3 linked regions of the Persicobacter psychrovividus genome follow. The protein of the gene in region 3 interacts with the protein of the main gene of each other region in a pairwise test. Links are inferred from orthologs where the notes say so. Each region holds a gene or a part of one and is shown on either strand. Other genes may lie near its edges.

Evidence for each region.
Region 1: the proteins of dnaE (region 3) and rplL interact in binary tests that used the Escherichia coli proteins (3 or more experiments, as listed by UniProt). The link is inferred for Persicobacter psychrovividus from one-to-one orthologs.
Region 2: the proteins of dnaE (region 3) and AABK40_RS11020 interact in binary tests that used the Escherichia coli proteins (3 or more experiments, as listed by UniProt). The link is inferred for Persicobacter psychrovividus from one-to-one orthologs.

What each region holds. Positions count from the first base shown.
Region 1 is NZ_AP025292.1:2,801,859-2,804,891, reverse strand. Bases 154-3,033 are described here. They hold rplL (50S ribosomal protein L7/L12), read left to right. Parts: upstream 154-1,346; coding sequence 1,347-1,721; downstream 1,722-3,033. Other genes in these bases: rpoB (DNA-directed RNA polymerase subunit beta), read left to right, coding at 1,897-3,033; rplJ (50S ribosomal protein L10), read left to right, coding at 781-1,308; rplA (50S ribosomal protein L1), read left to right, coding at 154-778. Outside these bases: rplK (50S ribosomal protein L11), read left to right, coding at 1-67; more of rplA, read left to right, coding at 80-153. UniProt on the Escherichia coli protein: The binding site for several of the GTPase factors involved in protein synthesis (IF-2, EF-Tu, EF-G and RF3). Is thus essential for accurate translation.
Region 2 is NZ_AP025292.1:2,601,818-2,604,957, forward strand. The notes cover bases 67-3,053. They hold AABK40_RS11020 (DNA polymerase III subunit gamma/tau), read left to right. Parts: upstream 67-628; coding sequence 629-2,479; downstream 2,480-3,053. Other genes in these bases: AABK40_RS11015 (RDD family protein), read left to right, coding at 67-522; AABK40_RS11025 (leucine-rich repeat domain-containing protein), read right to left, coding at 2,502-3,053. In the rest of the region: more of AABK40_RS11015, read left to right, coding at 1-66; more of AABK40_RS11025, read right to left, coding at 3,054-3,140. UniProt on the Escherichia coli protein: Part of the beta sliding clamp loading complex, which hydrolyzes ATP to load the beta clamp onto primed DNA to form the DNA replication pre-initiation complex.
Region 3 is NZ_AP025292.1:105,788-110,845, reverse strand. The notes cover bases 87-4,991. They hold dnaE (DNA polymerase III subunit alpha), read left to right. Parts: upstream 87-471; coding sequence 472-4,791; downstream 4,792-4,991. Other genes in these bases: AABK40_RS00440 (hypothetical protein), read left to right, coding at 4,821-4,991. Outside these bases: more of AABK40_RS00440, read left to right, coding at 4,992-5,058. UniProt on the Escherichia coli protein: DNA polymerase III is a complex, multichain enzyme responsible for most of the replicative synthesis in bacteria. This DNA polymerase also exhibits 3' to 5' exonuclease activity. The alpha chain is the DNA polymerase catalytic subunit.

The sequences.
Region 1 (3,033 bases), 2.7 Mb from region 3 along the record:
CATGGTTGCAGGTACTGCTCGTAGTATGGGTCTTAAAGTAGAAGGAACTGCTCCTTGGGAAGCGTAAAAATTAGGAACAATGGCGAGATTAACTAAGAAAAGAAAAGAAGCCTTGGCTAAATTTGATAGAGAGCAGGAATACTCTTTGTCTCAAGCTACTTCACTTGTTAAGGAAATCACATTCACAAAATTTGCTGCTTCTGTAGATATCGACGTTCGTTTGGGCGTAGATCCTCGTAAAGCTGATCAAATGGTTCGTGGTGTTGTTGCTCTTCCTCACGGTACTGGTAAAGAAGTACGTGTACTTGCTTTGGTATCACCAGAGAAAGAAGAAGAAGCAAAAGCTGCAGGTGCTGATTTCGTAGGTATGGATGAGTTCATCAAGAAAATCGAAGGTGGTTGGACTGATATGGACGTCATCATCACAATGCCTACTGTTATGGCTAAAATCGGTCGTTTAGGTCGTGTGTTAGGTCCTCGTGGCTTGATGCCAAACCCTAAAGCTGGTACGGTAACAATGGATGTTGCTAAAGCGATTAAGGAAGTGAAAGCTGGTAAAATTGACTTTAAAGTTGATAAAACTGGTATCATTCATACTTCTATCGGTAAAAGCTCATTTACTCCAGAGCAAATCGAAGAAAATGCACTTGAGTTGTTGAATACGCTTTCTAAAATGAAGCCTTCTTCAGCAAAAGGGACTTACTTCAAGTCGATCAGCATCTCTTCTACGATGAGCCCAGGTATTAAAGTTGATAAAAATAGCGTAGCTGGATTGTAATTATGAATAGAGAAGAAAAAATTCAGATCATTAATGACCTGACTGCAAAGTTGAAAGAAAACAATGTCTTCTACATTACAGATGCAGCTGGGCTAAGCGTGGCCGACGTAAATAATTTGCGTCGCGCATGTTTCAACCAAGGAGTTGAGTACAAATTGTACAAAAACACTTTTATTCAGAAAGCATTAGAGAACTTAGGTGCTGATGTTTCTGAATTTACTAACGGCGCTGTATTCGCAGGTCAGTCTGGCATTATGTTTGCCAGTGAAGAGACTGCTTCAGTACCGGCTAAAGTAATCAAAGAATTTAGAAAAACGAATGAGAAACCGATCCTTAAAGGTGCTTCCATCGATTTCGATCTGTTCGTTGGTGATAATAATGTTGATACATTAAGCAAGCTTAAATCTAAGGCTGAACTTATCGGTGAGGTTATTGGATTGCTTCAATCTCCTGCTAAAAACGTTATCTCTGCACTTCAATCAGGTGGAGACAACTTGGCGGGTATCATCAAAACCCTTTCTGAACGTTAATAAAGATTTTAAAAAAACAATTTTAATTTAATACAAAGATGGCAGATCTTAAAGAATTCGCAGAACAGCTAGTAAACCTATCCGTTAAAGACGTTAACGAATTAGCTGAAATCCTAAAAGAGGAATATGGTATCGAGCCTGCAGCTGCTGCAGCTCCTGTAATGGTAGCTGGTGCTGGTGAAGGTGACGCTGCTGCTGAGAAAACTGAGTTCGACGTAGTGTTGAAAGCAGCTGGCGCAGCTAAATTGAAAGTAGTTAAAGCGGTTAAAGAATTGGCTGGTCTTGGCTTGAAAGAAGCTAAAGAAGTAGTTGATGGCGCTCCATCTACAATCAAAGAAGGAATCTCTAAAGACGAAGCTGAAGCACTTAAGAAAGAATTGGAAGCTGTAGGTGCAGAAGTAGAGTTGAAATAAGATACACTCTGAATTTTGAAATGTCTAGCGTACGCGGGCAATTCGAAATTTATTTGACCGGGCTTATCATAGTCCGGTCTTTTGCCGTTTATGCACATTTTGACTAAATTAAGCATAGACGAATCATTTTCCCGGATTCTCTCCTTTTCCAGTTTATCATTTAAATCTTACTGCCTTGGCTATTCAAACTGAAAGAAAAAGTTTCGCGTCGATTAAACACGTAATTGACTATCCTGACTTTCTGGATGTTCAACTTAAGTCGTTCAGGGACTTTTTCCAAATCGATACGCCTGCCGAAAAACGCGAGAATGAAGGCCTTTACAAGGTTTTTCAAGAAAATTTCCCGATTAGCGACAGCCGTGAGAACTTCGTTTTGGAGTTTGTGGATTACATGATTGATCCACCAAAATATACGGTTGACGAAAGTATCGACAGAGGACTAACCTACTCTGTGCCGCTAAAAGCGAAATTGCGTCTTTCTTGCAACGATGAGGACAACGAGGACTTCGAAACGCTTGAGCAGGAAGTGTTTTTGGGTAACATCCCATACATGACCGAAAAAGGCTCATTCGTTATTAACGGAGCTGAACGCGTTATCGTATCGCAATTACACCGTTCTCCTGGTGTATTCTTCGCACAGTCGAAGCACACCAATGGTACTACATTGTATTCGGCACGAATTATCCCATTCAAGGGATCATGGATCGAGTTTGCAACAGACGTAAATAACGTGATGTTCGCTTACATCGACCGTAAAAAGAAATTTCCCGTAACAACACTGTTACGAGCTATTGGCTACGGATCGGATAAGGAGATTTTGGATCTCTTTGGTCTTTCCGAAGAGGTAGAAGCTAAAAAGGCGCCATTGCAGAAGGTGGTTGGCCGTAAGTTAGCCGCTCGTGTATTGCGTTCATGGACGGAAGACTTCGTAGATGAGGACACTGGGGAGGTTATCTCTATTGACCGTAACGAAGTGATTTTCGAACGCGACCACGTCATTAGTGAGGAAGATATTGAAGATATCGTTGATTCAGGTCAGGATGCAATCGTATTGCACCGCGATGATGTAAACATTGCGGAATTCCAGATCATTCATAATACCCTTCATAAAGATCCATCAAACTCAGAGAAAGAAGCGGTAGAGCAGATCTATCGTCAGTTGCGTAATTCTGATGCTCCAGATGAAGCAACCGCTCGTGAGATTATTCATAATTTGTTCTTCTCAGACAAGCGTTATGACTTGGGTGAGGTAGGACGTTATCGTATTAACCGTAAGCTGAAGATTAATGAATCTTTGGACATGCGAGTTTTG
Region 2 (3,140 bases), 2.5 Mb from region 3 along the record:
TTTCTCAACGGACAGACACTCGGCAAAATGGCCATGAAAATTCGGGTGATTTCAGAAGATGGCTTCGGTCTTTCGGCAAGTCAGTGTTTCAACCGATGGATCTTCAGAATTATTGATTTGCAAATCTCACAAGGGGCTGTGGCTGTTACTTCCATCGCCCTGACGGCGAAAAACAAAAGGCTTGGCGACATCTCTGCAGGCACCATTGTGATCAAAGACAAATATGACAAAGGGCCGATTATGAGCAATACTGCATTTAACGCCAACTATCTTCCCGTTTATGAAGAAGCCGCCCTGCTGACCAATACGCAGGCCAACATTATCCAGCGCGTACTCGCCATGCCCGAAGGCAACACCAGCAAAGACCTGAATAAAAATATGCTGGCAAAACAGATCGGCAAAACATTCAGCATGCCCGATGACACCTTAAAAAGACCTGATTTCCTTGACGTATTTTTGGAAGACTACTATTTTTTCTGTTGGGAAATCGCCCAAAACCAACAACAATCCGAAGCGGCTTAAACCAATTCCGAACATTGCCGAACATCCCTAAAGGCCAATGGGTGCTATTTACGCTTCCCGCTGAATTTATTTTACATTTCCATAAAATCAGTCTATCTTCGCCCTAATGGAAAAATTTGTTGTCTCTGCCCGAAAATATCGCCCGGCCACCTTTGATAGTGTTGTCGGCCAAAAGCACATCACAACGACGTTGATCAATGCGATTAACAACAACCACCTTGCGCAGGCTTTCTTATTCTGCGGACCAAGAGGGGTGGGTAAAACTACCTGTGCGCGTATTTTAGCAAAGACAATCAACTGTACTGATCGGCAGGAAAATGGGGAAGCCTGCGGGAAATGTGATTCCTGTACCTCATTTCAGAACAACGCCTCTTTCAATGTTCATGAGCTCGATGCGGCCTCCAACAACTCCGTGGATGACATCCGTAACCTCGTAGAACAGGTACGCTACGCACCACAGTCGGGGCAGTATAAGGTGTATATTATTGATGAGGTGCACATGCTCTCCAATCAGGCGTTTAATGCCTTTCTGAAGACCCTCGAAGAGCCGCCATCGTATGCCATTTTCATTTTGGCAACCACCGAAAAGCACAAAATTATTCCGACCATTCTCTCTCGTTGTCAGATCTTTGATTTCAACCGCATTACTGTGGGCGACATGACAAGCCACCTGATGAATATTGCCGAAAAAGAAAGTATTGATGCTGAGGATGAAGCCCTGCACCTGATTGCCCAAAAGGCGGATGGTGCCTTGCGTGACGCCCTCTCGATCTTTGACCTGGTCTGTACTTTTGCCGCAGGAGAAAAGGTTACTTATAAGAATACCGTGGACAACCTCCACGTACTCGATTATGACTATTACTTCAAAATTGTAGACCTCTGCCTCGCAGAAAATCATCCGGAAATCCTGATTACCTTCGATGAAATTCTTCGCAAAGGTTTTGATGGCCATAATTTTATTATCGGATTGGCGGAACACCTGCGCAACCTGATGGTTTGCCGCGACAAACAAACGGTACAACTCCTTGAAGTATCAGAAACCGTGCAGGAGAAATACCGCAGCCAGGCGATGGAGGCTCCAATCTCTTTCCTTTTAAGCGGACTGAATTTACTCAGCAATTGCGACCTGCAGTATAAAGCGGCAAAAAACCAGCGGCTACATGTAGAGCTTTGCCTGATGAAGCTTGCCCATCTGAATGCGGCCATTACCCTGAGCCGTGCGGCAGCAGCCGTTGAAAAAAAAAAAGCTGAATTAAGGGCCGCAAACCCAAAGCCGGCAACGGCAACGGCAAAAAGTAGCAGCAACAAGCTGGCGGCTCCAAAATCTACCAATACGGTACAGGAGCCTACGCCAAAGCCTATTGCCCAAAGTGCACAAACGGCGCCCAAGCCGGTGGCAAAACCTGCAGCACAGACGCCCCCACCGCTTGGCCGTCCAAGCATCGCTACACGCCCTACCACCATCGGTAATGCCCAAAAGCCTGGAGGAATGCCCTCTTTTGCTGACCTGAAAGCACGTGTTCAGCAAAAGTCCACACAACAGGAAAATCAGCAGGAACAAACAGAAAACCAACAAACGGCCGAACTGCAAAATCGCCCTTTTACCGTTCAGGATGTTGAAAAAGCCTGGAATTTGTTCAGTGAGCAGCTCCGCCATGAAAACAACCAGACTGCTTTGAGTGTGATGCACCAAAAATGGGCTCTTGAAGGCACGGTCCTCAAATTGCAGCTCTCGAGTGTTTTGCAGCAAGATTTACTGGAAAAATTCCGAATGGAGTTGGTGCAGTTCATGAAACTGAAACTCGACAACAGCAACTTCAAACTTGAGGTGAATATTGTAGAAGGGGAAACCAGAAAAATGATCTACACCCCGAAGGAAAAGTACGTTCACCTGATGGAAAAATACCCCGAGCTGGATAAATTCCGTGAGTTTTTGAATCTTGATTTCGACATGTAATCATCGCCTTGCCATTGGCAAATCAGTAAGCCAGCATAACACCGCTATCAGCGCAGTCGGCACGAAAATCATTCAGCGAATCCCCCTGAAGTGGGTTCCCCTTCAGGTTCAGCCATAAATATTTAATCGATTGTTTCTGCCACCCTGGCGTTGGCCGCTGATCAATCCTGTTAAAAGACAAATCGCAGCGCACAAGGTTTTTAAAATCAAAAACCTCTACCGGAAAGTGTTCAAAAGCATTACTTTCCAACTGAAGCCCTGTCAGCTTATCCATATTTTTGGCGGATAAGGATAAGGTGTAAAGTTTATTGTGCGATAAATCCAGCCGTTGCAAAAGGGGCAAAAAAGCAATGCCGCCCAGGTCATCTTTCAACTGATTATAACTCAAATCAAGATCCGTGAGCGATTTCATGGCCTCGAAACCATTTGCTGGCAGGCGGTCAAGTTCATTAAAAGACAGGTTGAGGGATTTCAGTTTGGCCATTCGCAAAGCAACCTGAGGAAATGCATGCAACTCATTCCCCTTCAGGTTAAGGTACTGCAAACTGCCCAGCGCCATCATTCTGCCCGAAAGCAACTCATCAGAAATTTTGTTGGAAGATAAATCAAGGGAAATCAACTTAGGAAGCTGCTCGAAATTATCGGGCAAATCGGCCATGTC
Region 3 (5,058 bases):
TGGTGTCTTCATGCGTCAGTGTTTGCATGGGTCGGTGTTTTTGTAGAGACGTTATTCTTAACGTCTCACATTTTTCGTGGAACAATCGTGAAACACGACAAAATCATTGATTAATAACCAATTGAAAAATATAGAAGCGCCGTGAAACATTGTGGAACGTTTATTTTTCTTGATAAATCGTAACATTAATGTTACATCTGATATTGCACCACGAAGTTTTATTTGGTCGCTATACGGGCCGACCTATGTGTCTGCCCGAATCATTAAGAGTATGGAATAGTTTGGATACACACATGGGTGCATCCATACAGCTAACAAAATAATCTCTTGCGTTAAATTGATAAATCTGAGTTGTGCAACAGCCACAATCTTACCCTCACCAATATTTAAACCTCGATTCTCCTTTGTTTAAGCATCTTTCTTATCTTTGTATTGGCGCAGTTTCGCCAATTTTCATTTCGAGGAGAATTTATGTTTTTAATATACGATACCGAGACCACCGGACTTCCAAAAAATTACAATGCACCGGTTACTGATCACGAAAACTGGCCAAGAATGGTACAGTTGGCTTGGCAGTTACACGATGAAAAAGGGAATTTGGTAGAGGTCAAAAACTTTATTGTCAAGCCCGAAGGATATTCGATTCCTTTCAATGCCACCAAAATTCACGGTATCACCACACAGCGTGCCGAGAAGCAGGGGATGCCTTTGGAGTATGTACTGAAAGAGTTTGAAGTCGCCCTTTCCAAGTCGCAGTTCTCGGTCGGACAAAACATTGAATTTGATATCAACATTGTTGGGGCGGAGCTGGATCGCAAAGGCATGGACACGGCGCAAATCCTTGACAAACCACAACTCGACACCAAGGATGAGGGTACGGAATACTGTCAGATTCCTGGTGGACGTGGCGGTAAATTCAAATGGCCGACGCTGACCGAACTGCACATGAAGCTGTTCGGTGAAGGCTTTGCCGAGGCGCACAATGCCTCTGCCGATGTGGAAGCCACCGCCCGCTGTTTCCTCGAAATGGTGCGTATTGGCCTCTATCCTGCCGAAAAACTCGGAACAACCGAAGATGTTGTTCATGCTTTTAAGGAAAATAATCCGAGCATGATCGAAGCCATTGGTCTGAACATCGAACCCTACAAACCCGATAATGTTGAGTTTGATGAGGAGGAAGATAGCGACAGCTCGGGCGTTGAGACCACCAAGGACATTGACCTGACCGATGTCCCTTTTGTACATCTTCACGTACACACCCAATTCTCTATTCTTTCGGCAACCTGCGATGTTCCGTCTTTGGTTGCCAAGACACAAGAGATGGGCATGCCTGCCGTGGCGATGACCGACCACGGTAACATGATGGGCGCTTTTCACTTTGTGCGCGCCGCACTGAAGGCCGATCTGAAACCAATCGTGGGTTGTGATTTTTATGTCGCACAGGAATACAAAAGACGTCAGTTTACCAAGGACAATCCCGACCGCCGTTTTCAGCAAACCTTGATTGCCAAAAACAAAGCGGGCTACCATAACCTGTCCAAATTGAGCTCTATCGCCTATGTGGACGGTTTGTATGCGGGTTATCCTCGTGTGGATAAAGACCTGATTGTTGAGTATAAAGAAAACCTGATCGCTACGACGGGTAACCTCAATGGCGAAATTCCTGACCTGATTCTGAATGTCGGCGAAGAGAAAGCCGAAGAAGCATTCCGCTGGTGGCATGGTCATTTTGGGGATGATTTTTATGTGGAATTGATGCGTCATGGTTTGGATGAAGAAGACCACGTCAATGAGGTGTTAATCGGTTGGGCAAAGAAATACGGCGTGAAGTATTTCGCCTCCAACAATGTCTATTATATCAATCAGGAGGGATCTGATGCCCACGACATTTTGTTGTGTGTGCGCGATGGCGAAAAGAAAGAAACCCCTATCGGTAGAGGTAGAGGTTACCGCTTTGGATTCCCGAATGATCAATTCTACCTGAAATCTCCGGAGGAAATGAAGGAGCTTTTCAAAGATCTTCCCGAGGCGATTGTTACCACCAATGAGATTTATGATAAAATAGAAGCTTATAAACTCGAGCGTGATGTATTGTTGCCTGCCTTCGACATTCCTGAACAATTCGTTAATGAAGAAGATGAAAAAGACGGCGGCAAGCGTGGGGAAAATGCCTATTTACGCCATTTGACTTACGAGGGTGCTTATAAGCGATGGGGCAAAGAACTCGATAAAGACATCATCGAACGCCTCGACTTTGAGTTGATGATTATCGAAAAGACGGGCTATCCTGGTTACTTCCTGATTGTGCAGGATTTCACCTCCGCAGCTCGTGATATGGGTGTATCCGTAGGGCCGGGTCGTGGTTCGGCGGCGGGTTCTGCCGTTGCCTATGCGATTGGAATTACGAATGTCGATCCGATTGAATATGATCTCCTTTTTGAGCGTTTCCTAAACCCTGACCGTGTATCCCTTCCCGATATTGATATTGACTTTGACGATGAAGGTCGTGGAAGAATCATCGATTGGGTAGTAGAGAAATATGGCCACAATCAGGTATCGCACATCATTACTTACGGTACGATGGCGGCCAAATCATCCATTCGTGATACCGCCCGTGTGATGGACTTGCCATTGCCCGAGGCCGACCGTATTGCGAAGCTGGTCCCTGATATCAAGCTGAAGAAGATGTTCGGCATGTCGCCTGAGCAGCTGAAGGACAAGTTAAATTCCGATCAGATGGAAATGGCAAGACAGCTCTTCGAGATCTCCAAACAACACGATATGACGGGCAATGTGCTGAACAAGGCCCGTGTGTTGGAAGGTTCGATGCGTAACACCGGTATTCACGCCTGTGGGATCATCATTACCCCTGACGACATCACCAAATTCATCCCTGTATCCACCGCCAAAGATGCCGACCTACTCGTTACGCAGTTCGACAACTCCGTGGTAGAGGATGCCGGTATGCTGAAGATGGACTTCTTGGGTTTGCGAACCCTTTCCATTATCAAGGATGCGATCAAGATCGTCAAGCAACGCCACAATGTGGACATCGATCCCGATGAAATTCCTTTGGATGATGAAAAGACTTATCAGCTGTATCAGAAAGGGGAAACCAACGGTACGTTTCAGTTTGAGTCCCCTGGGATGCAGAAGCACCTGCGCGCCCTGAAGCCCGATAAGTTCGCCGATTTGATTGCGATGAACGCCCTGTATCGTCCAGGACCTTTGGAGTATATCCCGAACTTTATTGCCCGTAAGCACGGCCGTGAAGACATTGCTTACGATTTGCCTGAAATGGAGAAATACCTTGCCGAGACTTATGGTATTACGGTTTATCAGGAGCAGGTAATGTTGTTGTCGCAGTTGTTGGCAGGGTTTACGAAAGGTGAGGCCGATATGCTGCGTAAGGCGATGGGTAAAAAGATCTTCGCTTTGCTGGAAAAGCTGAAGCCGAAATTCATTGACGGTGGTAAAGCCAATGGACACCCTGAGGATCGTCTGGAGAAAATCTGGAAAGACTGGGAAGCCTTTGCCGCCTATGCCTTTAACAAGTCCCACTCGACCTGTTATTCGGTGGTTGCCTTCCATACGGGTTATCTTAAGGCCAATTATCCGCCCGAATACATGGCATCGGTGCTGACCCACAACATGAACGACATCAAGAAGGTAACCTTCTTCATGGAGGAGTGTCAGCGCATGAAAATCCCTGTACTTGGCCCCGATGTGAACGAATCTTCTTTGAAATTCACCGTGAACGACCAAGGCGCGATCCGTTTCGGTATGGGTGCGATCAAAGGAGTAGGAGAGGCTGCGGTAGCCGCTATTGTTCGTGAGCGTGAGGAAAACGGTAAGTTCAATTCCATTTTTGAGTTCACCAAGCGGGTAGATTTGCGTGCCGTGAACAAGAAAGCGATGGAGTGTCTGGTATTGGGCGGAGGCTTCGATTCTTTCAACATTCCGCGTGCGGCTTATTTCCATTCGGAAACAGAAAAGGACATGTTGTTCTTTGAGAAAGCGGTGCGATATGGTCAGCGTCAGCAGGAGCAAGCCAAACAGGCACAGGTATCCATGTTTGGTGGAGATTCCGGTGTTGCCGAGCCCGAACCGCAGGCGCCCGTAGTGGAAGAATGGTCATCGATCACCAAGCTCAACAAAGAAAAAGAAGTGGTCGGCATCTATATTTCTGGCCATCCGCTTGATGATTATAAGCTCGAGCTCGATATGTTCTGTAATGCCAATTTGAGCATGTTGGATACACAGATGGAGGCATTGGCAGGACGTGGAGAGGTCTCCATTGGAGGATGTGTAACCGATTTTGCACACCGCTATACCAAAAAAGGGCAGCCTTTTGGTACCTTGACCATGGAAGATTATTCTGGCTCATTCACTTTCTTCCTTTTCGGTGAAGACTATGTGAAGTTCAAGCAATACCTTGAGATGGGTTGGTTCCTTTACCTGAAAGGAACGGTTCAGGCACGTCAGTGGGACCCAGGACGCATGGAATTCAAAATCCGAAATATTGAACTGTTGGGGAATATCCGAGATAAGCTGGCAAAAACAGTCTCCATCCAAATTGAAACCAAAGACATTTCAAATAATGTGATGGAAGGCATTAAGTTTGCAGCCCTGAAACATAAAGGGCACTGTAATCTGAAGTTCGTTATTAAAGATACTGAAGAGAATATTTCTATCGACATGATCTCAAGGAGTTTCCAGGTCAAGCCTGAAAATGAATTCTTTCAGAAGCTTGATGAAATCGATGAAATTACGTATTCTGTGCTCACCTAAGCCTTTAACATAACCCATTAATCAAAATCATGACTGATTCTGAACTGATAGAAAAATTTAGCCCATTAATTGAAGAGCAGCGGTTCCCTAATCAGTTGCCTGCTTCAGAAATTGATGAAATTACTGTGGTTGAGAACTATCAACCACAGCAAGGGAGGACTATCGGGGTGTTGGAAATATCTTTTATGGGAAATTTCTCTTCCCGAAAAGAGCTGAAAGCGCATGATGAGCTGACCACCCTGTGGCTCGATATCGAAATCAACGAGC